4 regions of the Pseudoalteromonas sp. c7(2019) genome follow, and region 1 is predicted to be linked to each of the others. Evidence: predicted binding sites of a transcription regulator. Region 1 holds the regulator's gene; each other region holds the start of a gene.
What was found. The regulator LexA, encoded in region 1, represses DNA repair genes until DNA is damaged. The targets are predictions, from matches to a motif close to TACTGTATNNNNATACAGTA.
Positions count from the first base shown of each region.

Region 2: ruvC (crossover junction endodeoxyribonuclease RuvC) is a predicted target of LexA. The motif match lies at 5,518-5,537, and genes of this name have one in related genera.
Region 3: GQR38_RS11715 (exonuclease domain-containing protein) is a predicted target of LexA. The motif match lies at 4,811-4,830, and genes of this name have one in related genera.
Region 4: uvrD (DNA helicase II) is a predicted target of LexA. The motif match lies at 4,002-4,021, and genes of this name have one in related genera.

Region 1 covers NZ_WTKS01000018.1:69,916-77,948, reverse strand. Annotated here, with positions in the region: gene GQR38_RS17530 (DnaJ C-terminal domain-containing protein) at 1-347, shown strand, start outside; gene GQR38_RS17525 (chaperone modulator CbpM) at 347-667, shown strand; gene GQR38_RS17520 (hypothetical protein) at 743-1,468, opposite strand; gene GQR38_RS17515 (hypothetical protein) at 1,782-2,162, shown strand; gene GQR38_RS17510 (PaaI family thioesterase) at 2,163-2,603, opposite strand; gene lexA (transcriptional repressor LexA) at 2,771-3,388, shown strand; gene coxB (cytochrome c oxidase subunit II) at 3,872-5,014, shown strand; gene ctaD (cytochrome c oxidase subunit I) at 5,014-6,606, shown strand; gene GQR38_RS17490 (cytochrome c oxidase assembly protein) at 6,606-7,136, shown strand; gene GQR38_RS17485 (cytochrome c oxidase subunit 3) at 7,172-8,033, shown strand, end outside; gene GQR38_RS20710 (DUF2909 family protein) at 7,950-8,033, opposite strand, start outside.
Region 2 covers NZ_WTKS01000001.1:54,482-62,514, forward strand. Annotated here, with positions in the region: gene GQR38_RS00250 (hypothetical protein) at 1-460, opposite strand, end outside; tRNA gene GQR38_RS00255 (tRNA-Pro) at 1,440-1,516, opposite strand; gene GQR38_RS00260 (arylesterase) at 1,627-2,250, opposite strand; gene GQR38_RS00265 (ABC transporter ATP-binding protein) at 2,251-2,964, shown strand; gene GQR38_RS00270 (FtsX-like permease family protein) at 2,954-5,455, shown strand; gene ruvC (crossover junction endodeoxyribonuclease RuvC) at 5,586-6,110, shown strand; gene ruvA (Holliday junction branch migration protein RuvA) at 6,113-6,730, shown strand; gene ruvB (Holliday junction branch migration DNA helicase RuvB) at 6,738-7,745, shown strand.
Region 3 covers NZ_WTKS01000009.1:89,930-97,962, forward strand. Annotated here, with positions in the region: gene GQR38_RS11690 (outer membrane protein transport protein) at 1-918, opposite strand, end outside; gene GQR38_RS11695 (sugar porter family MFS transporter) at 1,297-2,712, opposite strand; gene GQR38_RS11700 (hypothetical protein) at 3,139-3,594, shown strand; gene GQR38_RS11705 (competence protein CoiA family protein) at 3,657-4,400, shown strand; partial or broken gene GQR38_RS11710 (protein phosphatase) at 4,503-4,712, opposite strand; gene GQR38_RS11715 (exonuclease domain-containing protein) at 4,842-7,001, shown strand; gene GQR38_RS11720 (TonB-dependent receptor) at 7,470-8,033, shown strand, end outside.
Region 4 covers NZ_WTKS01000030.1:229-8,261, forward strand. Annotated here, with positions in the region: tRNA gene GQR38_RS19700 (tRNA-Met) at 38-114, opposite strand; gene cysQ (3'(2'),5'-bisphosphate nucleotidase CysQ) at 251-1,054, opposite strand; gene nudE (ADP compounds hydrolase NudE) at 1,047-1,619, opposite strand; gene yrfG (GMP/IMP nucleotidase) at 1,681-2,328, shown strand; gene GQR38_RS19720 (dUTP diphosphatase) at 2,344-2,967, opposite strand; gene GQR38_RS19725 (YacL family protein) at 3,073-3,441, opposite strand; gene GQR38_RS19730 (hypothetical protein) at 3,558-3,782, opposite strand; gene uvrD (DNA helicase II) at 4,086-6,251, shown strand; gene GQR38_RS19740 (GNAT family N-acetyltransferase) at 6,229-8,033, shown strand, end outside.

The DNA of each region.
Region 1 (8,033 bases):
ACTTGTACTTACAAATTAGTTTAGTGCCCCACCCATTATTTGATGTTGAAGGTCATAACCTAAATATAGTCGTCCCTCTTGCACCATGGGAAGCGGCTCTTGGTACAAAAATAAATTTACCTACGTTGGCAGGCAAAATCCAATTAACTATTCCATCTAATAGTCAGTCTGGTCAACGCTTGCGTATTAAAGGTAAGGGATTAATGAGTAAAAAAGCCAAAGGTGATTTATTTGCTGTGCTTAAAATTGTTAATCCAACATCTGTTGATGATACCAGTAAAAAACTTTGGGAAGAATTAGCCGAAAAAGCTCACTTTGATCCCCGTAATAACTGGAGCAAGCCATAATGCAAATTATCGTGACACAAAAAGATGATTTACTTACTAGCAAAGAGCTATGTTTGAGTAGTGATATTAGCGAAGCAATTTTATATGAGCTAGTTGAGCACAATATTGCGGTTCCAATTGAGGGGAAGCATGTTACGCAGTGGCAATTTACGGTATCTGCAGTGACCTTAGTTAAAAAAGCGGCCCGTATTCAACATGACTTTTCGTTAGATTGGTCGGCAATAGCTTTAGTTTTACAATTGCTGGATGAGCGTGATGAGTTGATTTTCGAAAACGAAATGTTAAAGCGACATTTGAGTCGATTTAAACACTTGGAATAAAATCTGCCCTTGGGTACTTCCTAGGGCTTATTTACTCTTTGGTGAGAGTGCGCTAGTTCTTAAAAACCAATATGACTACTTTGATTTATTCTTACTTTTAATTCGGATAAATCGTTTTAGTCGTATGTTTTGCATAAGTAGTAATATTCCACTTAGGCAAAAAAGTACGCTGGTTGCTGCAAAACTAATAAGCAGCGGATTATTAAAATCCTCTCGCTCATCGTAATCCATAATATGTAACATCCAAAAAAAGTCGAAAATTCGCCATAGTGTGCTGCGAACGGTGACAACTCTGCCGTTATTTTCTGACAAGTACAGTGTTGTGTTAAATGTGTCGTCAAATTGTACCTGCCAAACATTGGTTTTATATCCAACTTCTCGCATACCTTGCTTTAGCAGTACAGCGCTTGTCACTTGAGCATCAATAAGTAAGTGTGCTTTAGCATTTGCGGTAATTTGTATTTTAGTTGGCGGCTCAAAAGGCCGGCCTGTTATACCGTTAAAGCTTTGCTGTTCATCTTTATTTATTACTGTAATTATAGGTGTGGTTAAAAAGTTCTCAAAAATTATTTGTGTTGGATTAACCACCTGAGATGCAATATCGTCAAGGGAGGCAACATAATCAGCCTGCGTAAATGGGTTATTAAGAGTACGTGTTGCAAGATGCTCCCCATGAACTTTATCAAGAGGGATAGCGCTCATGACTAAACCACCTAATAGCCAAGCTAAAATTTGTAATGCGAGCAAATAACCGAGCCATTTATGTAACTTGCGAGCATACTTAAATATTTTTTTATTCATGTTTTAGTCTTATTATTTTTAGAGGCTAGTTTATTACATTAATGGGATTAGTTACTGCGACATTTTGTCGCAGTTTAAACTATAGCTTACTGTAATCATTTAAAAATAAAAAAGATTACACTTAAATTGCTAACATGACTTATTTGTTTAATTGAGCTGAGTGTTTGATATCCAGCTAGCTTTAAACGCTAAAAAATACTTAAAAGCTGCGAAATATCTATATAAAGTTGTTAATAGAGCATAGTTGATTTGGTATAACGGTAAAACTGCGTTAAAGTTTGCAATGAAATTATTAGAGGATAAATACGAAACGATGTCGGAAATTCAATTTTTAAATGTAGATCTTGAGCTTGAATCAAAGCAAGATATTAGTTTGCTAGTGGCAGACTTGAAAAAAGTCGCGACGATTTTACATTATGACAAAGACGAATACCGTCAATTAGCGCGTATTGAAGCAACAGGTGTAGTAAACACGCCTGACAAAGCAATAAACCATATATGTGAGCTTATTGAATCGTGTTCGCGTAACGCGCTAAAACAATGGTTAAGCTGTTCACGTAGAACGTTTGATATTGGTTTTGAATCAGGCACTTCACCTAAGTGCTTTAATCAAGCCTTAGATGCAGATACATTACTACGTATATCTGCGATTGGTGCGGGTATGGAAATTACAATTTACCCAATCGAAAAGTAACTATCTTCGCTCTACGACTGCTGCGGTCATTTTTGATACGCAGCACAGCTCATTGCGGCTATTTGTAATTTTTATTTCCCACACTGAACTACGTTTGCCAATATGAAACGCTCTTGCCGTTGCTGTTAAAGTGCCGTTGCGAGATGCTTTTAAATGACTTGCGCTAATTTCCTGCCCCACGCAGTAAAATTTTGTAAAATCGACAACAAAGTTAGCTGCATAGCTGGCAACTGTTTCGGCAAGTACAACGTTAGCACCGCCGTGAACCATTCCCATTGGATTATGATGCTCAGGAATTGCCGGCATAGTGGCTACTAAGTAATCATCACCAATTTCAGTGACTTCTATTCCCATGGTTTTCATTAATGTTCCTTGGCCATCAATGCCTTGTTCTAACTGCTTGCACAGCTCTAAAGTGATGGGCTGGTACCAAATACTCATAATGACTCCTTTGCTTTTTTAATCATTTATAAATCTAGCTTTAGTTATATCCCTAAAATGTACACAAGTGAAATTACTTTGGCTATTTTAAGGCTTAATTTAAATTTGCGATTTTTATTTAACTGTATATACTTACAGTTAAATGTACTGTATGGAAAACCAGTTGTATGCGACCATTAACGAACCGCCAAGCTCAAATACTCGAACTAATTAAAGTTTTTATTAAAGACACTGGTATGCCTCCTACACGTGCTGAAATAGCGCAAACATTAGGTTTTAAAAGTGCCAATGCTGCTGAAGAACATTTAAAAGCACTTGCTAAAAAAGGCGCAATTAAAATGAAACCAGGTGCAAGCCGTGGTATTCAGTTAATTGAAGAAGAAGAGCCAGAACAATTAGGTTTACCGCTTATAGGGCGTGTTGCTGCTGGTTCACCTATTTTGGCGCAAGAGCACGTTGAAAGTCACTGCAAAATCGATCCATTAATGTTTAAACCGGCTGCAGATTTTTTACTACGCGTTAACGGTATGAGCATGAAAGATATTGGTATTATGGATGGTGATTTACTTGCTGTACATCGTACTCAAACCGCTGAAAACGGGCAAGTTATTGTTGCCCGCCTAGATGAAGACGTAACTGTAAAACGTCTTGAGAAAGCGGGTCGTAAAGTATTACTTCATGCTGAAAACGACGATTTTGAATCTATTGAAGTAGATCTTGAGAATGAGTCTTTTAATATTGAAGGCTTAGCCGTTGGCGTTATAAGAAACGCTGATTGGATGTGACTTTAAAAATAGCTTTTAAACAAGCAGTTTTATAAATGCGTACTAATTAGTACGCATTTTTTGTTTTAAATTCGCACTAAAAATAGGGCATAAATAGCTCACTGACAATTTAAGCTGTAAACTTTTTTGCACTTATATTTTCCCCCTCCGAATACGTTAAACCCCTTTGTTTTGCTCATCTTTTGAACTTACTGTTACCTAGTTGGTTACTGATTTTTTATTAATTACTCAATATCACCTGATTGTTTTTTATACTAAAACTTGCTTGTTGTTCATTTTTTAGCTAATTATTAATGTGCTGAGCTAATAATAACTCACAGCTTTTTAGTTTTGAGAACACACAATATACACAAACCCGTTGTTGGCGCAGCAAAACCAATCAATATTAAATGAGATTGACTAAAAAAATAAAAATAACGAATTGGCGTTTAAGCCGTATGCCTCTTCGCTTTGCATTCGCAATAGCATCAAAGGAGCCGTCACATGGGTAAACTGACCTCTACCTTGTGGCTTATATTATGTGTTTTTTCGCACCCAGTTTTGGCTAACAGCCAATACAATATGCGCAAAGGCGTAACCGATATAAGCAATAATGTATATCAGCTGCACATGACCATATTTATAATATGTTGTGTGATTGGGGTGATAGTGTTCGCAATTATGTTTTGGGCACTTATTCATCACCGTAAATCTAAAGGGGCTGTACCTGCCCAATTTCACGAAAGCACTAAAGTAGAAATACTTTGGACTGCAATCCCGTTTGTTATTTTAATTGCTATGGCAGTACCAGCCACTAAAACCCTAATTGCAATGGAAGATGCCAGCAAAGCTGATCTCACTATTAAAATTACAGGCTCGCAATGGAAATGGCATTATGAATATATGGGTGAAGATGTAGAGTTCTACTCTATTTTATCTACCCCGCAAGATGAAATAGCGAATCTTGCAGATAAAAATCCTAACTACTTACTTGAGGTTGATAAACCTCTCGTACTGCCAATAAATCAAAAAGTACGATTTTTAATGACTTCTGACGATGTTATTCACTCTTGGTGGGTACCTGATTTTGCAGTTAAAAAAGATGCGAATCCCGGCTTTATAAACGAAACATGGACGAACATAAACGAAGAAGGTACTTACCGAGGCCAATGTGCTGAGTTGTGTGGTAAAGATCATGGCTTTATGCCCGTTGTGGTGGTCGCTAAATCTGAGGCTGATTTTAAAACGTGGCTTGCAGATGCAAAGCAAGCTAAACAAAAAGCAGCATTAGCAGATGCCGCATTACTTGATAAAACCCTCCCAAAAGAAGAATTAATGACTTTAGGCGAACAAGTATATATGGCCAATTGTGCTGCATGTCATCAGCCTACTGGCATGGGGTTACCGGGTGTATTTCCTGCACTTAAAGGCAGCCCTATAGTGCTTGGCGATATAAAAGATCACATTGATGTAGTTATCCATGGGCGACCCGGTACGGCAATGCAAGCATTTGCCAAACAGTTATCTATAAAGCAATTAGCAGCGGTTATTACTTATAAACGTAATGTGTGGGGTAATGATACGGGTGATGTTATTCAACCGAGTCAAATACAGGCTGCACTTGATGCCAAAGTGGAGGCGAACTAATGAGTAGCATAGTAGAACAACCTAACGCCAATGAAGCTCATCATGCTCATCACCCAGCTAAAGGTTTTAAACGCTGGCTTTACACAACTAATCATAAAGATATAGGTAGTTTATATTTAATTTTTTCGCTGACCATGTTCTTAATTGGTGGTGGAATGGCCATGGTGATCAGAGCTGAATTATTTCAACCAGGTTTACAGTTGGTCGATCCTCACTTTTTTAATCAAATGACCACAGTGCATGGTTTAATTATGGTGTTTGGTGCGGTTATGCCGGCCTTTACAGGCCTTGCTAACTGGATGATACCACTCATGATTGGCGCGCCAGATATGGCATTGCCAAGAATGAATAACTGGAGCTTTTGGATTTTACCGTTTGCGTTTTTAATCCTATTGGCATCGTTATTTATGCCTGGTGGGGGTCCTGCATTTGGCTGGACTTTTTATGCACCACTGTCTACAACATACAGTAATGACAATACTGCATTGTTTGTATTTGCCGTACATATTATGGGGATTAGCTCAATAATGGGCGCAATCAATGTGATTGTAACTATAGTGAACTTACGTGCCCCAGGCATGACATGGATGAAGTTGCCCTTATTTGTATGGACGTGGTTAATTACTGCCTTTTTATTAATAGCGGTAATGCCAGTGCTTGCAGGAGCTGTCACTATGGTACTTACCGATAAGTATTTTGCGACCAGCTTTTTTGATGCCGCAGGCGGTGGCGACCCGGTGATGTTCCAACACATTTTTTGGTTTTTTGGTCATCCCGAAGTATACATAATGATTCTTCCTGCCTTTGGCATTATATCTACAATAGTACCTACCTTTTCTCGTAAAAAACTTTTTGGCTATGCCTCAATGGTATACGCCACATCCTCCATAGCACTATTGAGCTTTATTGTATGGGCTCATCATATGTTTACCACTGGGATGCCGGTCGCTGGCGAGTTGTTTTTTATGTACGCGACCATGCTTATATCGGTACCTACAGGAGTAAAAGTATTTAATTGGGTTGCCACAATGTGGAAAGGCTCAATAACTTTTGAAGTGCCAATGCTTTTTAGTATTGCGTTTATTGTGCTGTTTACCTTAGGTGGCTTTTCGGGGTTGATGCTGGCAATTACACCTGCTGACTTTCAGTACCACGATACTTATTTTGTAGTGGCGCATTTTCATTATGTATTAGTAACAGGGGCTGTATTTTCGATAATGGCGGGGGCCTATTACTGGCTGCCCAAGTGGACGGGCAATATGTTTAATATCACGCTAGCTAAATGGCATTTTTGGCTATCGCTGGTGAGTGTGAACGTATTGTTTTTTCCTATGCATTTTGTAGGGCTTGCCGGTATGCCGCGTCGAATTCCCGATTATGCACTTCAATTTGCCGACTTTAACGCAATCATAAGTATTGGTGGATTTGCCTTTGGTTTATCGCAATTGTTGTTTGTAGCTGTGGTAATTAAATGCGCGCGTGGCGGTGATAAAGTGCCTGCAAAAGTATGGGAAGGGGCAGAAGGGCTTGAGTGGGAAGTTGACTCTCCAGCGCCATATCATACTTTTTCTACGCCGCCGGTAATTAAGTAATGACACACGCACCGCTACTCAAACGTTTGGTACTTATTTGCATAGGCATGTTTGCCTTTGCCTTTGCTTTAGTACCTTTGTATGACGTGTTTTGTGATGTAACAGGGCTTAATGGAAAACCTTCGCTTGAGCAGGCAGAGCAAAGTACACAAATAGTACAAAACCGAGAAGTCGGCGTTAGCTTTACTACTCACGCACAAAGTGGTGCACCGTTTGAAGTTAAATCAAAAGAATACAGTGTAGTGGTAAAACCCGGTGCAATGCGTGAAGTAATGTTTAGTGCTAAAAATAACAGCAACCTAGATAAAGTAATGCAGGCTGTACCATCAGTCTCACCAGGTAAAGCGGCAAAGTATTTACACAAAATAGCCTGTTTTTGCTTTGATCAGCAACCTCTAAAAGCAGGGGAAGAACTTGAATTTAAATTACTTTTTTATGTTGATACCGTACTGCCGAGCGATATTGAAGAATTAACTTTATCTTATACCGTATTTGATATTAGTGAACAGCTGGTGGCAAGTAACAACTAGCTTTTTAAACTAGTGTGAAACTAGGAGTAAATAAAATGAATCAAGAATATGAGCATTATTACGTACCTGAGCAAAGCCCATGGCCTATTGTAGGTGCTGTTGCATTGTTTTTTATTGCAGTAGGGGCAGGCTTGACTGTTATGAGTGTAGGTAAAGAAGGTGGTAGCGGGGTTTATCTGCTTTATGCCGGTATTGCTGTACTTGTGTATATGTTGTTTAGCTGGTTTAAAAATGTAATTAATGAATCGGACCAAGGTTTGTACTCAGCACAAATGGATCGCTCTTTTAGACAAGGTATGAGCTGGTTTATTTTTTCTGAAGTTATGTTTTTTATGGCCTTTTTTGGTGCGCTTTTTTATGCACGCGTATTGTCGGTACCTTGGCTTGGAGGCGCAGGCAATAATGCAATGACTAACGAGGTTTTATGGCCAACTTTCGAAGCTGTTTGGCCGCTAGTTTCAACACCTGCTGGCGAAACTACTCAAGCTATGGGCTGGCAAGGCTTACCGCTTATAAATACCTTAATACTGCTTACTTCCTCAGTTACTTTACATTTTGCCCACGTAGCGATGGAAAACAATAAACGCACTCCACTTAAAGTTTTTTTAGGCGCTACTATTTTATTGGGCGTTTGCTTTTTAGGGCTGCAAGTTGAGGAGTACATGCATGCATATAATGACCTTAACCTAACGCTAGATGCGGGTATTTACGGTAATACGTTTTTTTTATTGACTGGTTTTCATGGCATGCATGTAACGCTAGGAACGGTACTTTTATTTGTAATATTTTTACGGATATTAAAAGGGCACTTTACTAAAGATAAGCATTTTGCTTTTCAAGCAGCTGCTTGGTATTGGCACTTTGTTGATGTGGTGTGGCTGTGTTTGTTTGTATTTG
Region 2 (8,033 bases), on a different contig from region 1:
AATCGACATTGTCTGTTTTTACTACTAGTTTCAATTTATTCTTACCAATAGAGTGAGCCATGCACAAACTCATTATTAACATTTTTTCAAAAAGCTCTACGTGTAGTGATTTTTTTTTATTCTGTTCGCCTCCTCTCCCCTCCGTAAACTCTGATTGATGAAACCCTTCCGAATAAATAGCTTTGTAGAACCATTGCACTTTTGCTTTTTGGAAAGCATTAAATATAGAGTCTCTTAGTTTTTTTTGCTCCGACTTTTCTAGATCCGTTATATGAAACTTCCCTATAGTACTTTTAGAGAAAGGAGATATGCATTGACTAAACATCCGCTCAATATTTATCATGTCTATATCAGTATATAAATAGCCTGCCATGACACCAATTTCACCTTCATACTTCTCATTATTTGTCGCGTATCCTTTCGCACCAGATTCATCTAACACCAATACCATGTGGTCCATTTATTTTTACCTTAAATATGATTATTCACCAAAGTGATTTTGCTGTAAAAAATTAATTATGAGCTTAGTATATCTTCCTAGCTTCCATTAATAGTAAATTATTCAAGTGGTTTCCGATTAAAAACCTTACGCTCTTAATTAGTTATTTTATTATGTGAAAGATAGGAAAGTCTTCTTATAGTGTAATCCGAGATCTAGAATTATGTAATTCGACTGAATAACTATATCTTGCTCCAAGCCGAATTCGGCGTTTTTCAAGTTAATTCTCGCCTTAAGTTTCAAACTTTTCGTTGGCTGAAGTATAAATCAAAACTCTTTAATTCTTGGTACGGTCTTTTGCTGCCAATATGTTAGCCAGTAGGCGGCTAGTAAACTAGCAATTGAAAATAAAAGCATAAATATAGCTTTAAAGATGCTACCTCTAGTCGAATCATAAATTAATAGAGGTATTGCAATGAAAGGGAGTGAACTTGCTATAGCTCGATACAGACCTACTAGAATCGGATAAAGACAAACTGTATTTAGAAATAGCTCAAACAACACTATGCAAAAGAGTTAGTAAATTAAAATAGTATATAAGATGGTCTGGTGGCGTAATCCCTTAGAAAAAGCTAACCGGGCCTTCTACGCCTGAAAAGAGTAAGACTAAAAGGCAGGGAATTGAGCCAAATACAATTGCACAAATAATTTCGTCAAAGAGTAAGTGTGAAGCGGTTTTGTTTTTCGTTGGTTTGCATAATTGTTTTCTATTGTACTTTGAGCTTTAAAGTACAATTCAAAAGAAGAGTAAAAACTTGTTTAGTAGAGTGCCATTAGCTGTCTTCCTATATATCCCCCCCTTTTATACCTTAAAATTATAAAATAATTTAAGGCAAGTATCGTGCGATAAATGTGCGACATATATTTAAAAATACTAATTTAATTGTGCGATAAAGAAGAGAGTTTAATTTATAACGAGTTGAAATAAAGAGGAATTAAATGGTCGGTATGGAGAGATTCGAACTCTCGACCCCTGCCACCCCATGACAGTGCGCTACCAAGCTGCGCCACATACCGATTTTTATGCAATAGTACGTGTATTTTTTTAAAAATCAATAAGCGATTGTTTGTTTGGGTGTTTATTACGCAAGAGACCTAAAAAGGCACTCTTGCGGTGTATTAATTAGCTAGTCTTTATTTAACCACTTTTTGATCGAGTCATACATCTCATCGCGTATTAATGGCTGAGCTTTTTTGTTAGGGTGTAAACTATCGTTTTGCATTAGCTCAGGTTGACCAGCAACATCGAGCATAAAAAAGTTCATTAAATGCGCATTTGTTTCTTCGCTAACGCGCGAGAAAGTGTCTGTAAACATTTTGCTGTAACGCGGACCGTAATTAGGGGGAATGTAAATCTCCATTAAGGCGGTCATCGCATTAGCTGCTTGGCTTTTTTGAATAAGAGACGTTAAGTTAGTTTGCATTTTTTTGACTGGAAAACCACGTAAACCGTCATTAGCACCTAGCTCAATAAGTACATGAGTGGGTTCGTATTGCTCAAGCAATGCATCTAAACGGCGTAGGGCTCCACCAGATGTTTCGCCACTAATACTGGCGTTGATAAGTTCAATGTCGGCTTGTTCGTCATCGTATTTATCTTGTAACAATTTTACCCAGCCTTCTTCTTGTTGAAGTCCGTAGGCTGCGCTTAAACTGTCACCGAGTATTAAAATCGTGTTGTCGGCTGCTGCGCTCAGCGGTTTGATAACTAAAAATAAAATGAATACTAAACGAAGGATTGAATGAGTCATATGTCAGCGCTTTCTCAATTAAATATAATTCAGGTTAATGGTTTGTCTAAAGTAGTCTCTACCTTTGAAGGTGAGCTGCCCATCCTCAGCGACATCAGCTTTAATGTCAAGCATGGCGAGTCTGTTGCTATTGTTGGCACGTCGGGCTCTGGTAAATCAACGTTACTCAGTTTATTAGCAGGGCTGGATACCGCAAGCAGCGGCGAAATATTTTTAGATGGCGAGCCATTACACAATTTAGATGAAGAAGAGCGTGCTGCACTGCGCGCGGCTAAAATTGGATTTGTGTTTCAATCGTTCATGTTAGTACAAAGCTTAACTGCACTAGAAAACGTTATGCTACCAGCAGAACTTGCTGGCGAAAGTGATGCAAAAGAGCAAGCAATTGCTTTGCTTGAAAAAGTAGGCTTGAGCCATCGAATTGATCATTACCCGTCGCAACTCTCTGGCGGTGAACAGCAACGTGTTGCTATTGCGCGAGCATTTATTGGTACACCTAAAATACTGTTTGCTGATGAGCCTTCGGCTAACTTAGACAGCAAAAACGGTAAAATGATTGAGTCGTTATTATTTGATTTAAACACGCAACACGGCACTACGCTTATTTTGGTTACTCACGATGAAGGGCTTGCACAAAAATGTGAGCACATTATTCAAATAGAAGCGGGTTTACTGGTAAAAAGCCAAGTAGAGGACGTTGCTAATGTGGGTTAAGTTAGCGCTTAAGTTGTTTTCGCGAGAATTTCGCCGTGGTGAGTTAACAGTTATAAGCGCAGCTATCGCTCTTGCTGTTTTAACCGTGCTTACACTGTCTATGGTTACTGAGCGAATAGGGCAAAGTATTGCGCAAAAAAGCAGTGCTTTTATTGCAGCAGACCGTGTACTTGCAAGCGATCATGTTCTCGACACTGCTTTTATTACTAAAGCACAGAGCCAAAATTTAAAAACGGCGCAAATGGTGTACTTCGACACTATGTTGTTTGCCGATGATGAAATGCAGTTTAGCTCAGTAAAAGCGGCATCTAATGCGTACCCGTTAAAAGGGCAGTTAAAAGTTAAAGATACCTTAACAGGTGAAACTAAGGTTGCTAATAGCGGACCAACGCCTGGTAATGTGTGGCTAAGTGAATCAGTATTTTACAGTTTAAATATTGATATAGGCGCGCAAGTAGAGCTTGGCGCTGCATTATTTAATGTTTCAAAAGTGATTGTAGAAGAGCCCGATGCGCCATTTAATGTATTTTCGAGCAGCCGCCGCGTGCTTATTAATATTGACGATGTGGCAAAAACCGAAGTTGTGCAGCCAGGTAGTCGTGTTTATTATCGCCAACTTTATGCAGGTAGTGAGGCCGATATAAATAGCTTTTACGAGTGGCTTAAACCACAAATGAAAGAAAACCAACAATGGTACGGCGTTAAAGACCGTCAATCACCTATTTCAAATAGTTTAAACCGTGCAGAGAGCTTTTTATTACTTGCCGGCCTATTAGGTATTATTTTAGCCGCAGTGGCTATAGCCGTTTCAGCAAAACGTTATTGTGAACGACAATACGACCCAGTAGCGATGATGAAAACGCTAGGCGGTAGCCGTTCAATGATCCGCAAAATATACATGCTCCATTTATTGCTTGTATGTGCAATGGCGGTAAGTATTGGGCTGTTAATTGGTTATGGCTTGCAAGAAATAGCAACAAGTTACTTATCAAAAAGTATGGGCACAGAGCTACCTTTAGGTGGCTTTAAACCTTGGCTGGTGGCTATAAGCACTGGCGTAATTTGTGCTGTTATGTTTTCTATTAAACCGTTATTTGATTTATTTGATATTCCACCGCTTAGAGTGCTGCGCCGTAACTTAGGTGACAAGTTGGCAGTAAGTCGTGTGCATTTAGGCATGAGTGCGCTAACTGTGTTTTTATTAATGTGGTTATTTAGTAACAACATAAAAATAACGCTTATTTTGTTTGCCTCAACGCTTGCGCTAATTGGTGTGTTGTTTTTGATATCTAAATTAATATTTGGTGGCGGTCGAAAATTAGGGCTTAAGCCAGGTAACAGTTGGTCGCTTGCAATTGCATCTATTCAAAAGCGTGCAAATGTGAACGCGGTACAGTTAATTAGTTTTTCATTAGCGATTAAATTACTGCTGTTTTTAGTGGTACTTAAAAACGACATGATATCTGATTGGCAGTCGCAACTTCCTGCCGATGCGCCTAATGCGTTTTTAGTTAATATTACGCAAAATGAGCTTGAGCCAATTAATGAGTATTTAGCACAAAAAGATATTCAGGTATCAGAGTTTTATCCCACTATTCGTGGGCGTGTAAATGCGGTAAACGGCGAGTTGGTAGCACGTTCTGTATCGCTGCAAGACAACGAGAAAAAAGACGAAGAAGCACGTGCAGGTATTGGCCGTGAGCTAAACCTTACATGGCTTAAAGATGTGCCTGACCAGAATGAAGTAACACAAGGCACGTGGTTTGGTGAAAATGCGATGGCTGAAGCCTCAGTAGAGGAGTCGATGCTTGAGCGTTTAGATGTTGAGATGGGCGATACGCTTACATTTTTAATTGGTTCGCAGTCATTCGACGCTAAAATTACCAGTGTGCGCAAAGTTAATTGGGCCACGCTTAAACCTAACTTTTTTATTATTTTAAGCCCAGATGTACTTGCAGATTTTCCGGCAACGTATATTTCGTCGGTACGTATAAACCCAGATCAAAAGCGTGATTTTAGCCAGTTATTGCGTACTTACCCTACTATTACAGCGATTGATATTGATAACTTTGTTAAGCAAATACAAACAACTATTTCGCAAGTATCACTCGCCATTGGCTTTGTACTTGCAATTGTTGTGCTGTGTGGCGCGCTTGTACTTATATCGCAAGTGCAAGCTAGTTTAGGTGAGCGTATGCAAGAAATTGTAATACTGCGAACACTTGGCGCTAAAAGCCGATTAATTAAAAATGCGACCTTGTACGAGTTTTTATTACTCGGCGGTTTAGCTGGCTTAGTTGCCGCATTTTTTAGTGATATAGCGCTTTTAATTGTGCAGCAACAAATGTTTGATTTAGCAGGTAAGTTACATCCGCATATATGGGTTATTGGTCCGGTAGCTGGCGGTGTATTTGTGGCTGGTTTAGGCTATTTAATGATTGCCCGAACACTTAAACAAAATACCCAAGGATTAGTGCGTGCCCTAGGGTAAGCTTAAACTAACATGCTCCTTCAAATGCCCACCTAACACGTGGGCATTTTTGTTTTTCTTTGTACTGGTAATTTATACAGTGCTCTGGCATTATTAGCGTAATTTAAAAATAATAACAATGGAGTACTGTTTGGCCATTATTTTAGGGATCGATCCTGGTTCACGTTTGACCGGATATGGCGTTGTTGCCCACCAAGGTTCTAAATTTACATACTTAGGCAGTGGTTGTATTAAGTTAGCCGATCATCCTTTTCCGGTTAGGCTTAAAATGATCTATCAAGGCATTACACAGCTTATTGAGCAGTTTTCACCAGAAACCTTTGCCATTGAAAAAGTATTTATGGCGCATAACCCCGATTCAGCTTTAAAACTAGGCCAAGCTAGAGGCGCCGCGATTGTTGGCGCTGCAATGGCCGACTTACCCGTATTTGAATACTCAGCTAGGCAAATTAAGCAAGCAGTAGTAGGTAACGGTGGCGCTGATAAAACACAAGTGCAGCACATGGTAAAAAATATTTTAAAACTACCCGGTACGCCACAGGCCGATGCAGCTGATGCACTTGCTATTGCGATTTGCCACGCTCACTCAGAACAAAATTTAATTAAACTAGCGGGTAGCGCAAGCAAAACCGTTAGAGGACGTTTAAGGAAATAACTATGATAGGCCGCTTAAATGGTATTTTAGTCGAAAAACAGCCACCAGAAATATTACTCGAAGTAAGTGGTGTCGGTTACGAAGTACAAATGCCAATGACCTGTTTTTACGATTTACCAAAAATTGGTGAAAACGCGATTGTTTACACCCACTTTGTAGTGCGTGAAGATGCTCAATTATTATTTGGTTTTAATAATAAAGTTGAACGCGCCTTGTTTAGAGAGCTATTAAAAGCAAATGGCGTTGGTCCAAAACTTGGCTTAGCTATTTTATCGGGCATGTCGGCAAAGCAATTTGTAAGCTGTGTAAATAACGAAGACTCAACGTCGCTAGTTAAATTACCGGGTGTAGGTAAAAAAACAGCCGAGCGTTTAGTACTCGAAATGAAAGACAGATTAAAAGATTGGGGTAATGATTTATTTACGCCATTTAGCGACAGCGCAGTAATAGAGCCAATGAGCGATGCGACAATCGCTAATAACGCAGCCGATGATGCCGTATCGGCACTGCTTGCATTAGGTTATAAATTGCCACAAGCTCAAAAAGCAGTAAAATCGATAAGCAAACCCGATATGTCTACTGAGGTTCTTATTAGAGAATCTTTAAAATCAATGTTGTGAGTAACCCATGATTGAAGCGGATCGCTTAATTGATGCGACTGAAAAAACAAATGAAGACTCTATAGATCGTGCAATAAGACCAAAACTTTTAGCCGACTACAGAGGCCAGCCTCATGTTAAGCAGCAAATGGAAATTTTTATTGAAGCTGCCCGAACCCGTGGTGAAGCGCTCGATCATTTATTAATATTTGGCCCACCAGGGCTTGGTAAAACCACGCTTGCAAATATTGTAGCCAACGAATTACACGTAAGTATTAAAACAACATCCGGCCCTGTACTTGAAAAAGCAGGCGATTTAGCTGCGTTACTTACTAATTTAGAAGAAGGCGATGTACTGTTTATTGATGAAATACACAGGCTAAGCCCGCAAGTTGAAGAAATACTGTATCCAGCAATGGAAGACTACCAGCTTGATATAATGATTGGTGAAGGCCCAGCTGCGCGTTCTATTAAATTAGACTTACCTGCATTTACACTTATTGGTGCCACTACGCGAGCAGGCTCGCTAACATCGCCACTGCGTGATCGTTTTGGTATTGTGCAGCGATTAGAGTTTTATTCTGTAGAAGATTTGTCGCACATAGTAGGACGCTCTGCACATTATCTTGGTTTAGAAATGTGTGATGATGGCGCAACCGAAATTGCACAACGTTCACGTGGTACACCACGTATTGCAAACCGTTTATTACGCCGTGTACGCGATTACACACAGGTAAAATCTGACGGTACAGTAAATGCCGAAGTAGCTAAGCAAGCGCTTGATATGATTGACGTAGATAAAAGTGGTTTTGATTATATGGATCGCAAATATTTACTCGCCATAATTGAAAAATTCATGGGCGGCCCAGTAGGGCTCGACAATGTAGCTGCAGCTATTGGTGAAGAGCGTGAAACAATAGAAGATGTAATAGAGCCGTTTTTAATTCAGCAAGGATTTATTCAGCGTACTCCGCGTGGTCGAATAGTGTCTGACAGTGCATATCATCACTTTGGTTTACTTCCTAAAAAAGACTAGCCTCATCATATACATTACTTGCTGTGGTTTATTGCGCAGCAGGTAATTGACTTAGTATCCCTTTCTTTCAAATATTTATACGGTTGGTATTTTACCCAAAACCTCAGCACACTGTTGCAAATGTTATTTCAAAATACTTATACGCTTTATAGTTAACTGTTAATTCACAGGGCGTTAAGACTCGCGAAGCTATCCTGCGTACCATTCAAACTAGTAACCGAATTACTTATTGTAAAATAGGTAGGGCCATTATTAGTTTATAAATAATACCAATCTGCTTATATATGG
Region 3 (8,033 bases), on a different contig from region 1:
AACCCCTAAAGGTGCTGACATCAAGTTACTGATTGGATTTGCAATACTTTTTACTTCGCTGTAATTTATTTTTTGCCAATCAAATACAACCTGATTAGCTGGGGTAAGCTTATAAGCTGCACCAAGTTGAAACGAACTTGGCAGATCAAATCCGCCTTGCTCTGCAAACAAACCTTTATAGCTATCAAACTCTTGCATAGACACAGATGAGCGGTAACTTGCCCCCCAGCTTAATGACGAATTTATATCTTGGCTAATACCTAGTTGAATACCTAAGCCTGTGCTTGTATCGGTGCCATTATTTGTAAGCGCTTCTGGCGATTGCGAAAAAGGAGCAAAGTTTTCAAGCCCTTGTGCTTCAAACTGTTGCACCACGTAAATAGGGGATACACCAAGGCGTGTTTGTTCATTCAACTTATAGCTTACTGTTGGGCTAATAAAGAGTTGTTTTAAATCAACGCCTGCCGTACCAGCGTAAAAAGTCCCCTCAGTAGAGGATTCTGCGCCGTACTCGGTATTCATACCGCCGTTGCCATACACTAATAAACCAATATTTACTTTTTCATTTAATTGATGGCCAATAGCAAACTCTGGAATTGCAAATACGGTGTTGTCGCTTTTTTGTGTTTTTGCTTCAAGATAAAATGCGCCAGGGTAAAAAGTATCTACTTTTGATGCAGTATATTTTCGTTCAGGTGAAAAAAGCTCTAAGCCCAGAGATAGCTCTGTTCCGTTAGGTAAAAAGGTTGCTGGATTATTAGCGCCAGACATTAACTCTTCTGACAGCGCTACACCTGCGCCAGCCATGCCTTTGTGGGTCATGCCATAGCCGTGAGTAAAATAACCATTAGTAGCAAATGTACTGAACGAACCTAACGCGCACGTTAAAGCTAAGCCTGAAATTAACTGTTTTTTCATTTTAGTAAATACATAAAGTTGGAATGGGCGGACAATAGCTAATTTTTGATATTCTAAAAAGGAATTTAAATAGATTAGTTATAATAAAAGGTAATACGGCAATGGTTATAAAGTTAAAATAAATGAGCGTAGATTGCTATTCAGCCTTAGCTTAAGTTAAAAGATTCACTAACGTATTGAGCTATAATGATATTTAAGTATGCAACCGTTAGCTATACACTTTGGTATTAAAAGTTTGCTGGCAAAAGGGCGTTTGCGTATTAATAGCTGCATAAAGTAGATTTATTATTTAACGTTTAGGTTATTTAAATCGCCATTATTAAATGGCGCTATTGTATGTAAAAGCAAAGCGGCGATTAATATCACCGCTTTTAAAAATCACATAGATTCGAGCGTTTTACCGCGGGTTTCTTTAATGTATTTAACAACAAAAAATATGCTTATAAGTGCCGATAACGCATAAAAGCCATAAGCGCCTGCAAGTCCAATGTTAGCCAGCATAATAGGGAAGGTCATAGTGATTGCAAAGTTAGCAATCCATTGTGCGCTAGCCGCAACAGCAAGGGCTGCACCACGAATACGGTTATTAAACATTTCGCCCAATAATACCCATACAATTGGGCCCCAACTTAAGCCAAAAAATACCACAAATAAGTTAGCCATAATAAGCGCAAACGTACCCATGTTATCGCTAAGGGCAAGTTTGCCTGCTTCATCAAGGCCTGCACTGCCAAATATATAAGTAAGCGCGCTTAAGCTGATAAACATACCAATACTGCCTACTAATAGCAGTGGTTTACGGCCAATTTTGTCAACTAGGGCAATGGCAATAAAGGTCGATACAATATTAGTAGTACCTGCGAGCACATTTATAAATAGCGATTGCGACTCATCAAACCCAGCGGCTTGCCAAAGCTCAGAGCCGTAATAAAACACCACATTAATACCCACAAATTGCTGAAATACACTCAGTGCCACACCCACCCAAACAATTGGGTGTACTTTTTTACTGTTATCAATAAATAAGTCGCGAATACTTGGCTTTGTGTCGCTATGCAATGAGCGTTTAACATCGCTTATTTGCGCATCGGCATTGTCGTTCGATATTTTGCTAAATACCGATTTTGCATCATCCACTTTACCTTGCGCCACTAAATAACGAGGCGACTCCGGAATAAACAAAACACCGACTAAAAACAATACTGCAGGCACAAGCTCAGCCCAAAACATCCAGCGCCAAGCGGCTATATCAAGCATTAAAATATTTTGCGCACTACCTGCTGCATCAGCAATTAAATAGTTACTTAAAAATGCCGCAAACAAACCCAGTACAATAGCGAGTTGTTGTAGTGTCGCTAAACGACCACGAAGAGCGGGTGGTGCAACTTCAGCAATGTAAGCTGGCGCCAATACCGATGCAGCACCAATACCTAAACCACCAAATAAGCGGTAAAAAATAAACTCCGCAGAGCTTTCGCTAATGCCCGACCCAAAGGCACTAATGGCAAAAATAATCGCGGTGATGATCATAATTGCACGGCGGCCAAACTTATCTGCCAGCGGCCCCGCAGCAAGTGCACCTAAGGCACAGCCAAGTAACACAGAGGCAACATTAAAGCCCGTAGCCACACTACTTGAATTAAACGCATTACCGAGTGCCGATACCGTGCCGTTAATAACGCCCGAGTCAAAACCAAATAAAAAGCCACCAATAGCAGCCACGGCCGATATAAATATTACGTAAAAAAGAGAGGTGTGTTCAGCTGTGTTGGAAGGCGGTGTGTGCGTTGTCATTATATGCCCTGAAAGTTAAATTAAATATAAAAGAGCATAATATCGTAAAGCGTTATGGTTGAATATGCTTGTGCGGGTATAAAGGGATTGGCAAGTATAAATTAAGTTGTTTTTAAAGGTTTCAATTTAAAGGTATTAGCTAAAGGCGTTAGATTCAATACTTTGAAATTAAGTAGCGCCTTTTAATAACAAAAACTAAATTTCAAAGAATAATATGCACTTTATGGAAAGTGCCTGTTGGAGCAATATCACTGTTCTCTACCATTTTGGTATGTTTTTGCAATTACATAAACTGATATGAGGTTTAGTAATTGTTTACATGTGGTTATTTGGTGGTTAAGGTTAATAGATTATAAAATAGGGACATTTGTCGGTTTATAAAGCGTCAAATGTCGTAGATTAAATTGTCATATTTATAGAGATACCATGTCTGTAATTCGTAGCTCAGTTTTTCAAATCATTTTTAAATCAATTTTTTTACTATTATTTAACTGTATCGGATTCTTTGCAATATATGCTGGCGCTCTTTTATTCCTTAGCGAGAGTAATACTTCGTTATCGCCAAATGAACAACTTTTGGCGTTAATTCTCGCTTTGGTTACAACATCTATTTTTGCTTGGTGGATGGTACTCAGCTTTCGGCAATACGAAATCAAAATAGACAGTGAAGTAATCCTACTTAAAGGATTATCTGGCTGGAAAAAAATTGACAAAACTTTTCCACTCTCCGATCTTGACGGTGCAGAATTAGGAACGGATTTAGCTCTATTTAAGGGGAAAAAATTGGTGGCGAAGCTTTCAATGGTTTCTATAGCATTTGACAATCATTCGCTAAATAAAAGTATTACAAAAACTTTACCCGCTCCTGAATTGGGTAAATAAATATAACAAGCCAATCCAGCAGCGGCTGATTGAGGCATTATACAACCGAGTGTTATGTACTTATGAAATTTTCATTAGTTGACGGATTTAAGCAAGCTCCTCTGCCCAAGATGAAAGGAGTTTGTATATATTGTGGTAGTCCAACCGTAGCAAAGTGTGGTTCAAAAATTAGATGGCATTGGGCGCACAAGGTAAAATGTAGTTGTGATCCTTGGTGGGATAATGAATCCCAATGGCATCGAGATTGGAAAAATCATTGGGAAGATCGTAATCAAGAAATAGTATACTTTGATAAAAGTGGTGAAAAGCATATTGCAGATGTTGTTAATGAGCAGAATATTGTAATTGAATTTCAAAACTCCCCAATGTCTGAAGCTGAGTTGAAATCAAGAGAGGATTTCTACGGGGATATGATTTGGGTAATTAATGGTCGTAATCTAGCGAAAAACATAAAATTACGTGCGATGCTTCCTGATCCTCTGCATGAATCAATGGAAGATATATCTATTCATTCAAGTAATCATAAAACTCATTTCGTTTATTCTTTTATTTCTGAGTATCGAGGTCCGAATGAGTTAGTAGAAATACATAGCTCAGATAAAATAGATGGAATAATTAAATCCACGCATGTAGGACACTTCCTCTTTGAGTGGAAAAGGCCTAGATATGTTTGGTTTAAAGCAACAAAACCAGTTTATTTGGACTTTGGACAAGGTGTCATCTGGCAATTAATGCGTTTTAACAATTATAGTAGTTTCTGTATTAAGGCATGTATTAAAAATGATTTCTTGGCAAAGTTTAAATGAGTTGCATAACAAGTGATCAATCTTATCAGTGCTAATTCATTACAGGCTATAAATAGAATTATTAGCACTATTTATAGTGCTAAATCTTCCCCAACCTCTGTCTTACACCTCAAAGTTATCAAAGTACTCTTTTTGTAATTCTATAGTGAGTGCTTTAGGGCGAATGCCTTGTACTAGGTTGTATACCTCTTCTTTTGTGTAACCTGTCGAATTTAAAATAAGTGCAGCTACCAATTCTGTGCGGCCAGCGCCGCCTTTGCAATGTATGGCAATGGTTTGTTTGTATTGTATGGCTTGTAATATGTCGCTTTTTACATTTAGTGCTTATCGACTCTACATTATTTATATATGGCAACTATAACCATTACTGATTACAAGTTTAAGATTGAATAATAAGCGCAAATACTAGATACTGTTTTTATATACAGTTATGGCGATATTATGAAAAAAGAATTACCAGCAAAATACTATTTAGCGCATTTTAGAGAGCTTATTGAGTTTGTAACAAGTAAATGTATGCATTTACTTGAGCCTAAACATAGTGAATTTATTAGTAAAATTAACAAGCTAGATGAGCAAAGCCAGTGCATGTTAGCGCGGGTATACTCGCGAAAGCCTTATTTGGTTCAGGCGCAATCGCTCAATTATGAAGAAATAACATCGCCGCATCAGGCTATTTATACGCTTAAAAAAGCCGATATTTTATTTGAGCCAAACGAGCAGCATTATTCGCCGCTTTTAGCGCACTTAACCAAACCTTCTTTGGTTGAGTTGCTAAGTAATTACAGTGAGCAAATAAGCTTTAAAAAGAGCGCAGCTAAAGGCGCGCTGGTGGATATTGCGCGGGAGTTTTTTAAAGACTGCCCACAAGAGCTTGCGCCACTTAATAGCCAGTATGTAATTAACAACCGCAGTGATTACTACGAGTATTTTGAGTTTTTATTTGCAGGTAAACTAAGCCGTGGTGATGTGAATCATCAAAACCGTTTTGTAATGCGAGATTTAGGTTTAACCGCTACGCGCGAAGGGCACAGCGAGAGCTTGTCGCGCTTTGAAACACTTGATGAAGCGCAATCAAACTATTTATTAAACCGTTACCGGTTAGCATTTAAAAATATAACCGATGAGAGCGATTACGTTGCTTTAGCGCCAAAGGTTTTAGTGCAAGCTGCGCACGGTGCCATTGCTGTTGCGTTAAAAAACAAATTATTAGTTAGGCTTTATAGGCAGCTAAAAACAGTTGATAGCGAACTTGCTTTTAGCTTACTTGAAGGGTGCGTGGATGATAGCGAAGCACAAGAAATTCAAATAAGAGAGCAATACAGGCTTGATAATAAAGAGTGGGTAAAAGCACGGTTAGAAGCCATTATCGAAAATCCGCTTACTGATGATTTACTTTATTTTGCTGACGATTTTTTAATGCGTAAGTTTAATAAAAAAACACGTTCGCGTTTAAGTGCAATGCTTGCCAACACTCAGTGCGTGCTAGAAATAGATGAACTGTACCGAGGTGAAGTAGAGCAGGGCGTAAACGATTATTATACTCGCCAAGGTATGGCTGTATTTAATACCGAAAACACGCTTTGGCAAAGTTTGTTTGGTTTAGTATTTTGGCATGAGTTATTTGTGGAGTCGCCTTATCCGCCATGCAATGAGTTTGATATTTATCCGCAAGTATTAAGGCTTGGTAATTTTTATGAAGCGCAGCAAACACAGATAAATGAGCGCTTAGCACAGTGTCAAACGCCGCAAGCATTACTTAATTTAGTATGCAAACATGCAGCGCAATACTTTGATCAACCTAACGGTTTGTTTAGATGGCGCAGCAATTTATTAGAGCCACTAGAGGCGCTTATTTTAAACAGCCCTATTAAGGCGCTAATTGCGCACTTAACAGCCATGAGCAAACATTACTTACAGCTAAAAGACGGCTACCCCGACTTAATGGTAATTAATAATGGACAAGTACATTTTGAAGAGGTAAAAGCCCCGGGCGATAAGCTTAGACGCAACCAACTAACCACCATTGATAATTTAAAAAATGTGGGCTTTACAGTACACATTGCTGCGGTTAAATGGTTTGTAGATCCTAACCGTATTTACAGTGTGGTCGATATAGAAACCACGGGCGGCTTAAAAGGCGGTAACCGTATTACCGAAATTGGCCTTGTAAAAGTACAGCACGGTAAAGTAATTGATACTTGGACAAGCTTAGTTAACCCCGAGCGCCATATACCTGGATTTATAACGTCACTAACTGGTATTAGCGACGGCATGGTTTATAACGCGCCTGTATTTGCCGATATAGCCAAGCCGCTATTAGATAAACTCGCAGGCAGTATTTTTGTAGCCCATAACGTTAATTTTGACTACGGTTTTATTAAAAAAGAATGCGAGATGGCAGGGCACTTTTTTAAAATGCCAAAAATGTGCACCGTGGTTGAATCGCGCAAAGCGTTTAAAGGCTTAAAGTCGTATTCGCTTGGTAATCTCTCATCGCATTTTAATTTAAATTTAACCAGCCATCACCGCGCACTTGCTGATGCAACGGCTACTGCTGAGTTATTGTTACTTATTCAGCAATCCCAAAGTAGTGAATAGATCTTCAGGTTAACTAAAAGCCACTAAATAGTTATGCCATGAATAATCAGCACTTAATTGAAAATTAATTATGTGCTGCCACTTAAAGTGGGTCTTTAATATAATTTAGACTTCGAAGTCTAAATTATATGCTCTATTCGAATTTCATTCCTTTTCTTTGTTTAAATCCCTCGCATTAAACTGATCAAACCAGTAATTTTAAATCCGCCATAAAAATTAAATTTGTTTACTATTAGCTGCTTGAGTGGGTTTTAAGCTTTTGTTTTTATAACACCTGTTAGTTACATGTAAAAGTTGCATTAATCGTTGTTGCATTCGAATGCAAAAGGCGGTAGTTTTTATGAGTCGAAAAAATAGTCATTTAAATACTGCGTTTTTAATAATTATAAATAATAAAAATTCGGTGGTGGAGCATAGCGTCCATAAATGCTTAATAAAATTCATTTCAACAGGTGGAGAATTTATCTCATGACGACGAATATTTTACGTAAAACACTTATTTTTGCTGCTGTAAATACGGCGTTATTAGGCTCAGCATCTGTATTTTCACAAGAAGCAAAGTTAAACCCCAATAAAGAGCTGGAGGTGATTTCTGTTACCTCTACTAAGCGAGTTAAAAGTATTCAGTCGGTGCCTTTAGCAGTTACTGCGGTGTCGGCTAAAGATTTACTAGAAAATGGCATTACCGATATTTTAAGCCTTGATAGCCTAGCGCCGGGTTTAAAGTCGGGTGTGTCGGGGAGCGATGCCCGTCCAGCTATGCGCGGTGCCAGAACAGAGCAAGTAGAGGCTAATGATGTTGCTATTGCATTTTACTCTAACGGTGTTTATCGCCCACGCCATGGGCAAGCACTCGCTGGCTTTGTTGATTTAGAACGTGTTGAAGTACTACGCGGCCCGCAAGGGACGTTGTTCGGGCGTAACTCATTTGGTGGCGCAATTGATGTAATAGCTAAAAAGCCTGAACTTGATATCACCGAAGGTGGTATGGCTACAACGTTTGGTAATTATGGCCATTTGCGCGGTGAAGGC
Region 4 (8,033 bases), on a different contig from region 1:
AAGCTAGAGTTTACAGTAACCAAATCTTATAAAAAATTGGTTGCGGGAGCCGGATTTGAACCGACGACCTTCGGGTTATGAGCCCGACGAGCTACCAGACTGCTCCATCCCGCGCCTGTAATTTCTTTAAAACATTTTCGTAATATTTACGAGCCTGCCTTGAAGAGAGCGCTACTATATAGGAATAAACATTTAATGCAAGGCCTAAACTAATTAAAGTTGTTCAACCGAACAAAAAGCAATCAAATTGCTATTCTGCGCTCAACCTTTGATGCGGATTAATCATTTTTTGCCATTCCCAGTCTGGATGCCCCATCACTATAAAGTCAGGGTTCTCAGTACTCTCGCGTTGGTTGTACGTTAGCGGGTTAAATTCTGCATCGGTAATACAACCACCGGCTTCTTCAACAATAACTTGTGAAGCACCTGTATCCCACTCTCCCGTTGGACCAATTCTTAAAAAACAATCTGCTTTGCCTTCTGCAACAGTACAAGCTTTTAATGAGCACGAGCCAATAGCAATAGTTGTAAACTGACTATTTAAATACTGACTCACCGCTTCTATTTTTTGGCGGCGGCTCACTGCAAGCGTCAAGTTCTCTGGCGGCGCTACAGATATTTGCTTATCAATTGAGTTTTCACGTTTAAAGGCACCATTTTTAGCTGTAGCAAAATAAGTCACACCTTTTGCAGGCCAATGAATAACTCCAAGCACAGGATGATTATTTTCAATCAATGCAATGTTTACTGCAAAGTCGCCACTTTCTAAAATAAATTCGCCTGTACCATCCATCGGATCGAGCAACCAATAGCGCTGCCAGTCCTGTCTGTCGGCGAGTGCAGGTATAGGTGTTTCTTCCGACATAATTGGGATATCGGGCGCTAAGACTTTTAATCCAGCAACCAGTACGTCATTTGCTGCTAAGTCAGCTTTGGTAACAGGCGTATTATCTGATTTCTCTTGTTGGCCAATATCGCCTTTTTTATAAATGGCCATAATTGCATCGCCAGCACGCTCAGCTAATTCGATACACGGTTCGATTAATTTATTCATCGGCAGCTCCAGACGCTAAATACTTATCTAATAATAGCAAAGCTGCAACACTGCGTGCTTCGGTAAAATCTTCTTGGTCTAATAATGACTGCCACTGAGTTAATGGCCACTTAACAACAACAAGCGGCTCTGGTTCGTCGCCAATAAGGGTTTGTGGGTATAATTGCTTAGCAAATAAAATATGCATAGTGGCATTAAAGTAACTCGGCGCCATTGTTACTGTTCTTAATGGTTTAAAATACTCAGCACCAAAGCCAATTTCTTCTTTAAGCTCTCTGTTAGCAGCTTGCTCTGGCGTTTCGCCCGGATCGATTAAGCCTTTAGGAAAACCTAACTGGTAATCGTTTGTGCCCGCACAGTATTCACGTACAAGTAGTAATTCGTTGTCTGCACTTAACGGAACAATCATCACTGCTCCCCGGCCACCGCCGCGAATTCGCTCATACTGGCGCTCTTCGTTATTAGAAAACTTTAGCTCTAAAGACTCCACAGTAAACAGGCGGCTTTTAGCGACAACATTGTTACTGAGGATTTGTGGTGGTGTTGGGTGCTTTTTCTGTGTCATTGGCGTTAATTTGCTATCATGGCAGTTAGTTCAATAATAAACCTTATAAGTTGAAATTCCTATGTTAAATTGGTCAAAAATCGATACCGTTTTGCTCGACATGGATGGAACATTACTCGATTTACATTACGACAGTCATTTTTGGCTTAACGTTATTCCTGCGCAACACGCATTAGCAAGGGGCATTAGCCTAGATGCAGCTAAAGCAGATATTTTAAAACGCTATCAAGCTGTGAGCGGTCAAATACAGTGGTATTGTTTAGATTATTGGGAGCAGCAATTAAGCTTGCCTATAATGGAGCTTAAACGAGAGTCTCAGCATTTAATTAAAATGCGCGAAGACGTACCTCATTTTTTAACTGAGCTTAAAAAAGCAGGCAAAGAGTTAATTTTACTTACCAACGCCCACCCTGAGAGTGTCATGCTTAAATTTGAGCATACAGCGATTGATAACTACCTAGATGGCGTAGTGTCGACTCATGAATATGGAGTAAGTAAAGAGCAACAAAGTTTGTGGCACCAAGTACAAAAAGACTTAGGATTTAATAAGCAGCGCACTTTGTTTGTAGATGACAGTGTGCCGGTTTTGAATGCCGCACGAGAATACGGCATTGAGCACTTACTTGCAGTTGCTAACCCAGATAGCCAACAACCACATAACGAAATAGCCGATTACCTAAGTGTTACCGACTATCGTAAGATTATCTAACTCAACTTACGTGACTTAAATTTTTGGGTAACGCGCTTCTAGCCCTTGATATACTAACTTTGCAAAATCTGCATGTTCTGTATCAAGGCTTTTAACTACTTCAACTAAATGCTCGTTATCTTCTTGCCCATTCCATTCTTTAATATAGCTACCATCTTTGTAACCGTGATCTTGGCGGAAAAAGTTTAACGTATTTTTACCTACGTAGCCGCGATATAAATCATCAATATCCATACCCATTTGCGCCATACAGCCGGCAAAGGCACCTGCATTAAACGTTTTATCTGCAACTGCAGAAGCCGCTAATATCTCTAGTGTTTGTTTAAAGTCATCAGCTTGTTGAGCATTACTAAGCTCAGTTTCAAGTTGCTTTGCTAAGTCTTCGTAGCTAGTTTCGCCGTCAATTCTAAGCGATAGACCAAAATGAAAAATATCAACCAACTCTAAAATAACTTGTTCAGTATCTGGTGTTTGTTTTTTCCACCATTTCCAACCATGATGATCCAACATTTCAGCACACTCAACCCAAATAGCGCGGTACCATTCAAACCCTTGAGTAAACCATTGCTCATGTACTTTAGTATTCATGGCGTTTTGCATTTCTAGCATCACTACTAGCTTGTTTAAATTGGCAGACATATCAGTTCCTGTCGTTTTGATTGGCGTAATGTTCGTTGGTGTAATAATACAGATAAAATGCTGATTGTGCATTGCTGTATATTTTTATTAGTGTGCTAGTTATGTTTATCGTGACGTCGTAAACTCATGCCATGAATCAATTAAATCAATGAAATCTTCAAAGCCACAACCACTACTTAAGCCATTTTCTTCAAGCGCTAAATCGTCATCTTGATACGCTATTAGGTCTTCGCTGTCTTGATGAAGCGCATGGGCTTCAAATAATGCTTCGTCTTTCGTTAATATTAAATCTATTTCTTGGCCTTTTAGCGTTAGCGGCTCATAGCTTGAACTCACCGATGCAATAAGCGCTTGCACCATGGCTACTTTGTCTTTGCCTATTTCTTCGTTTAGCCAGCGACCAATAATAGCGTGTTCACTGCTTATTTTAATACGTAGCCCACTAATAGGGTCGCGAATAAATTGATATTCCATAGGGTTTGCCTGTAAATCTTTAATTGCGTAATTATATACGTAAACGCCCGTAAACCACAGGACATATAAAGTAAAATAGCGCCACATGGGCGCTATTTTACTCAACTTGAAAACCGTTAACTTCGCGATCTATAACGCGCTGCGTCAATAATCGACCATAAGTAAATAATAGGCACAAGTACAAAGCCTACAAGCACATAAATTAGTGCGTAACTTATTATAATAGCGAGTGCAAAAAATATAGCCGCTAAAATACGCCCTTGCACTAACTGCCCTAAACCAGGAAAAAATATATTACATAATGCTGCGATTACGTTACCGCCAGAACCTTGATCTGCCATACTAACCTCTGTATTTATTTGATTTTATAATTATTTACTTACACACTCTATGCCAATTTATTAAAGCTTACAAATCAAATAGTTAAATTAGTCTAGATTTAGAGAGTTAGTAAATTTTGCTAACTTTAGGTCAAATTAGCAATTTTTGTTATGTGTTTGCACTTTTCTATTCGCTCAATTAATTAGCAAGTTACTCGTTTTGAACACTATTTTATAAATAGCTGTTTATAAAAACAGTATTTTATTTAGCCTAACAAAAACACCTGTTATACTGGCCACAATATTGATTAAAAAGGCGTAACGATGGACGTTTCACAATTACTCGATGGCTTAAATGACAAACAACGCGATGCCGTTGCAGCCCCACTACAAAACATGCTGGTATTAGCAGGTGCTGGGTCTGGTAAAACACGAGTGTTAGTTCATCGTATTGCGTGGCTTATGCAAGTTGAGCAAGCCTCCGCTTACAGTATTTTTGCAGTTACTTTTACTAATAAAGCCGCTAAAGAAATGCGTGGCCGCGTTGAAGAAACACTAAAAGCGCCTGTAGGTGGTATGTGGATTGGTACTTTCCATGGTTTATCGCATCGTATTTTACGTGCTCATCACCGTGAAGCTAATTTACCAGAAGCCTTTCAAATTTTAGACTCTGACGATCAGCTTCGGATGATCAAGCGCTTATTAAAATCGATGAATATTGATGATAAAAAATGGCCCGCTAAGCAATTTGGCTGGTACATAAGCGCCAAAAAAGATGAAGCACTTCGCCCTAAAGATATTCAAGCATACGATATTAATGAGCAAATGATGCTGCGTGTTTATGCCGCCTATCAAGAGGCCTGTGATAGAGCGGGCCTAGTTGATTTTGCTGAAATATTACTACGCAGCTACGAAGTGTTAAAAAATAACCCTACGTTACTGCGTCATTATCAGCAACGCTTTGCGCATATGCTCGTAGACGAGTTCCAAGATACAAATACCATTCAATATGCTTGGTTAAAATTACTTGCTGGCGATACTAACAGCATTATGATTGTAGGCGACGATGACCAAAGCATTTATGGTTGGCGTGGTGCTAGAATCGAAAACATTAAACGTTTTTTAACTGACTTTAGCGCAGAAACCATTCGTCTTGAACAAAACTACCGCTCAACAGCGACTATTTTGAAAGCGTCTAACGCATTAATTCAAAATAACTCAGAACGTATGGGTAAAAGCTTGTGGACCGACGGTAACGACGGCGAGCCAATCTCTATTTATGCAGCATTTAATGAGTTAGACGAAGCACGCTTTGTAAGTAGCAAACTACGAAGCTGGTTAAATGCAGGTAATGCCCTACAAGATGCCGCAATTTTATACCGTAGTAACGCGCAATCTCGTGTACTCGAGGAGGCCATGCTGCAAGAAGGCTTAAAATACCGTATTTATGGTGGTATGCGATTCTTCGAACGACAAGAAATTAAAGATGCGTTGTCGTACTTACGTCTAGTGGGTAATCGTCAAGACGATGCCGCGTTTGAACGTGTAATTAATACGCCAGCACGCGGTATTGGTGATAAAACATTGAGCCATATACGTGATTGTGCACGAGCAGAATCATTACCGCTTTGGTATGCCGCAAAAGCAATTGTAGAACAACAGCATTTATCTGGTCGTGCTTCTGGTGCAGTAAGTAAGTTTGTAGAACTAGTTGAACAAATAGAAGATAAAATTAGCGATCTAACTTTGCATGAGCAAGCCAAGTACACAATTCAAACCTCAGGCTTGATGGCAATGTACCAAGCTGAAAAAGGTGAAAAAGGCCGTGCTCGCGTAGAAAACTTAGAAGAACTAATTAGCGCATGTGACCAGTACGAACTTCCTGAAGACGAAGAATACAGCTCGCCTTTACAAGGCTTTTTAGCACATACATCACTTGAGTCAGGTGAAGGGCAGGCAGAAGAACACGAAGACGCTGTTCAAATGATGACACTTCACTCAGCTAAAGGCTTAGAGTTTCCGTTAGTGTTTATGGTGGGCGTAGAAGAAGGCATGTTCCCTTCTCAGCAAAGTAACGAAGAGTCGGGTCGCTTAGAAGAAGAGCGCCGCCTTTGTTATGTAGGCATGACACGAGCAATGGATAAGTTATACATTAGCCATGCTGAGAGTCGCCGCTTATACGGGCAAGAAAAATACCATAGCCCATCACGCTTTTTACGCGAAATACCTGAGGACTGCGTAGAAGAAATCCGTATTAAAACACAGGTTTCTCGCCCGCCTGCCGCCGGGCGTTTTAGCGCATCAGTTAGTCATGCCGCATTTGAAGACAGTGGCTTTAACTTAGGACAACGAGTTTTGCATGCTAAGTTTGGTGTTGGTACCGTACTTAATTACGAAGGCAGTGGCGCGCAATCTCGCGTACAAGTTAACTTTGACGACCTTGGCAGTAAATGGTTAGTAACGGCCTATGCACGATTACAAGCTGTATAAAGCTCACCTAAATGAGTTAGAACAACAACTAGCTGGCGCGTATCATCGTCAGCTAGTGTTGATTACGGGCAGCCCTGCTTGGTGTTATGAATTACTTAACTCATTAATAGATGAAAACAATACACTTGTTGTATCAAAGCAGTGCGCGATTAAAAATTCGTACTGGCCTACTCGCACTCACCAAATTTTAGGGCAAGAATTTGCTCATGCTGTTTACAATGGTTTTAGTGGTTTACACCCTGATAAACTTGCAGCACTTACCGGCACCGTTAAAGCAGGCGGTATACTGTTTTTATTACTGCCCGAATTAAATGATTTAGCCTCTTGGCAAGACCCCTCATTAAGTACAGTGCAATCACACGGTCAGAGTATTGACTACAGTTTATTTAATCAACGTTTCGCGGCTATTATTAAGCAATTACCCGCTTTTCATTTTAGTGAAAAAAATGGCTGTATTAGTAATCTCGTCAGCTCTGTTACGGATAATAAAATTGATTATCTACCACAGCAAAACTGCGTTGAACAAATAGTAAAAGTAGCTAATGGCCGTGCCAACAGACCTTTACTCATTAATGCCGATAGAGGTAGAGGCAAGTCGGCAGCACTTGGCTTAGCTGCCGCAAAATTGACTGATAAAAAAGTAATTATTTGCAGCACTCAGTTTAAAGCGACCCATAGTAGCTTTAAACATTTAGCCAACGAGCTGAGCCTTCAATACAACGCTGAACATAAACAGCTCGCCAACTTGCACTACGTTGCACCTGACGCGTTATTAAATGCATTACCTGAATGCGATTTATTACTCATTGATGAAGCTGCCGCGATCCCTGTACCGTTATTGCTAAAAATGCTAGCTCATTACCCTCGTATAGTCTTTGCAAGTACACTGGTTGGGTATGAGGGCAATGGTAGGGGTTATACCATTCGCTTTAGTAACTATATAAAAGCGCACTATAAAGCCTCTAAAGTTGTAACGCTTGATGAGCCACTGCGTTTTGCTAAACACGATCCCCTCGAGAAGCACATTCGCACCTTGCTTGCACTCGATGCACAATACAAAGAGTTAAGTAGTGAGCAATTAGAGCAGCCAGTTCATAGCGAAATAACTCAGCAATCCCTTGTAAACAATGAGCCTTTACTGCAACAAGTTATTGCCCTGCTTGCATTGGCTCACTATCAAAGTAGTGTAAACGATTTACGCCAACTACTAGACGCACCATCGCAACGAATATTCATCAGCAAAATTAACAATCAATTAGTTGGTGTATGTTTAATCGCAATAGAAGGTGGTTTAAGTGAAGAACTTGCTCTACAGGTTATAAGCGGAGAGCGCCGCCCACAGGGTCATTTAATGGCTCAAACCCTCTCACAACTTAGTTTTAATAATGACTACTTAACACAGTTGAGCGCTCGCGTTGTACGAATAGCGATTGATCCGAGTTCTCACAATATGGGTTTTGGTAAAAAGCTACTTAGCTATTGCGAGTCGCAAGTAAAAAGCCAATGTAGTTGGTTTGGTGCAAGCTTTGGCGCAACAGCGCAGCTACTTAACTTTTGGCAAAAACAAGGGTTTGATACCGTAAAACTGGGATATCAACGCGATAAAAGCACAGCTGAACATTCAGCGCTTGTGGTTAAATGCTTAAGCAACAAAAGTGCAATTATCCAACCTTTGAAAAAGCAGTTTAAAAACGACTTTTTTTATGCTCTTTTAACACATTTTAAAACACTAGATTGGCAACTTGTAAGTATTTTAATTGTAGGATTTAGCGATGAGTTAGT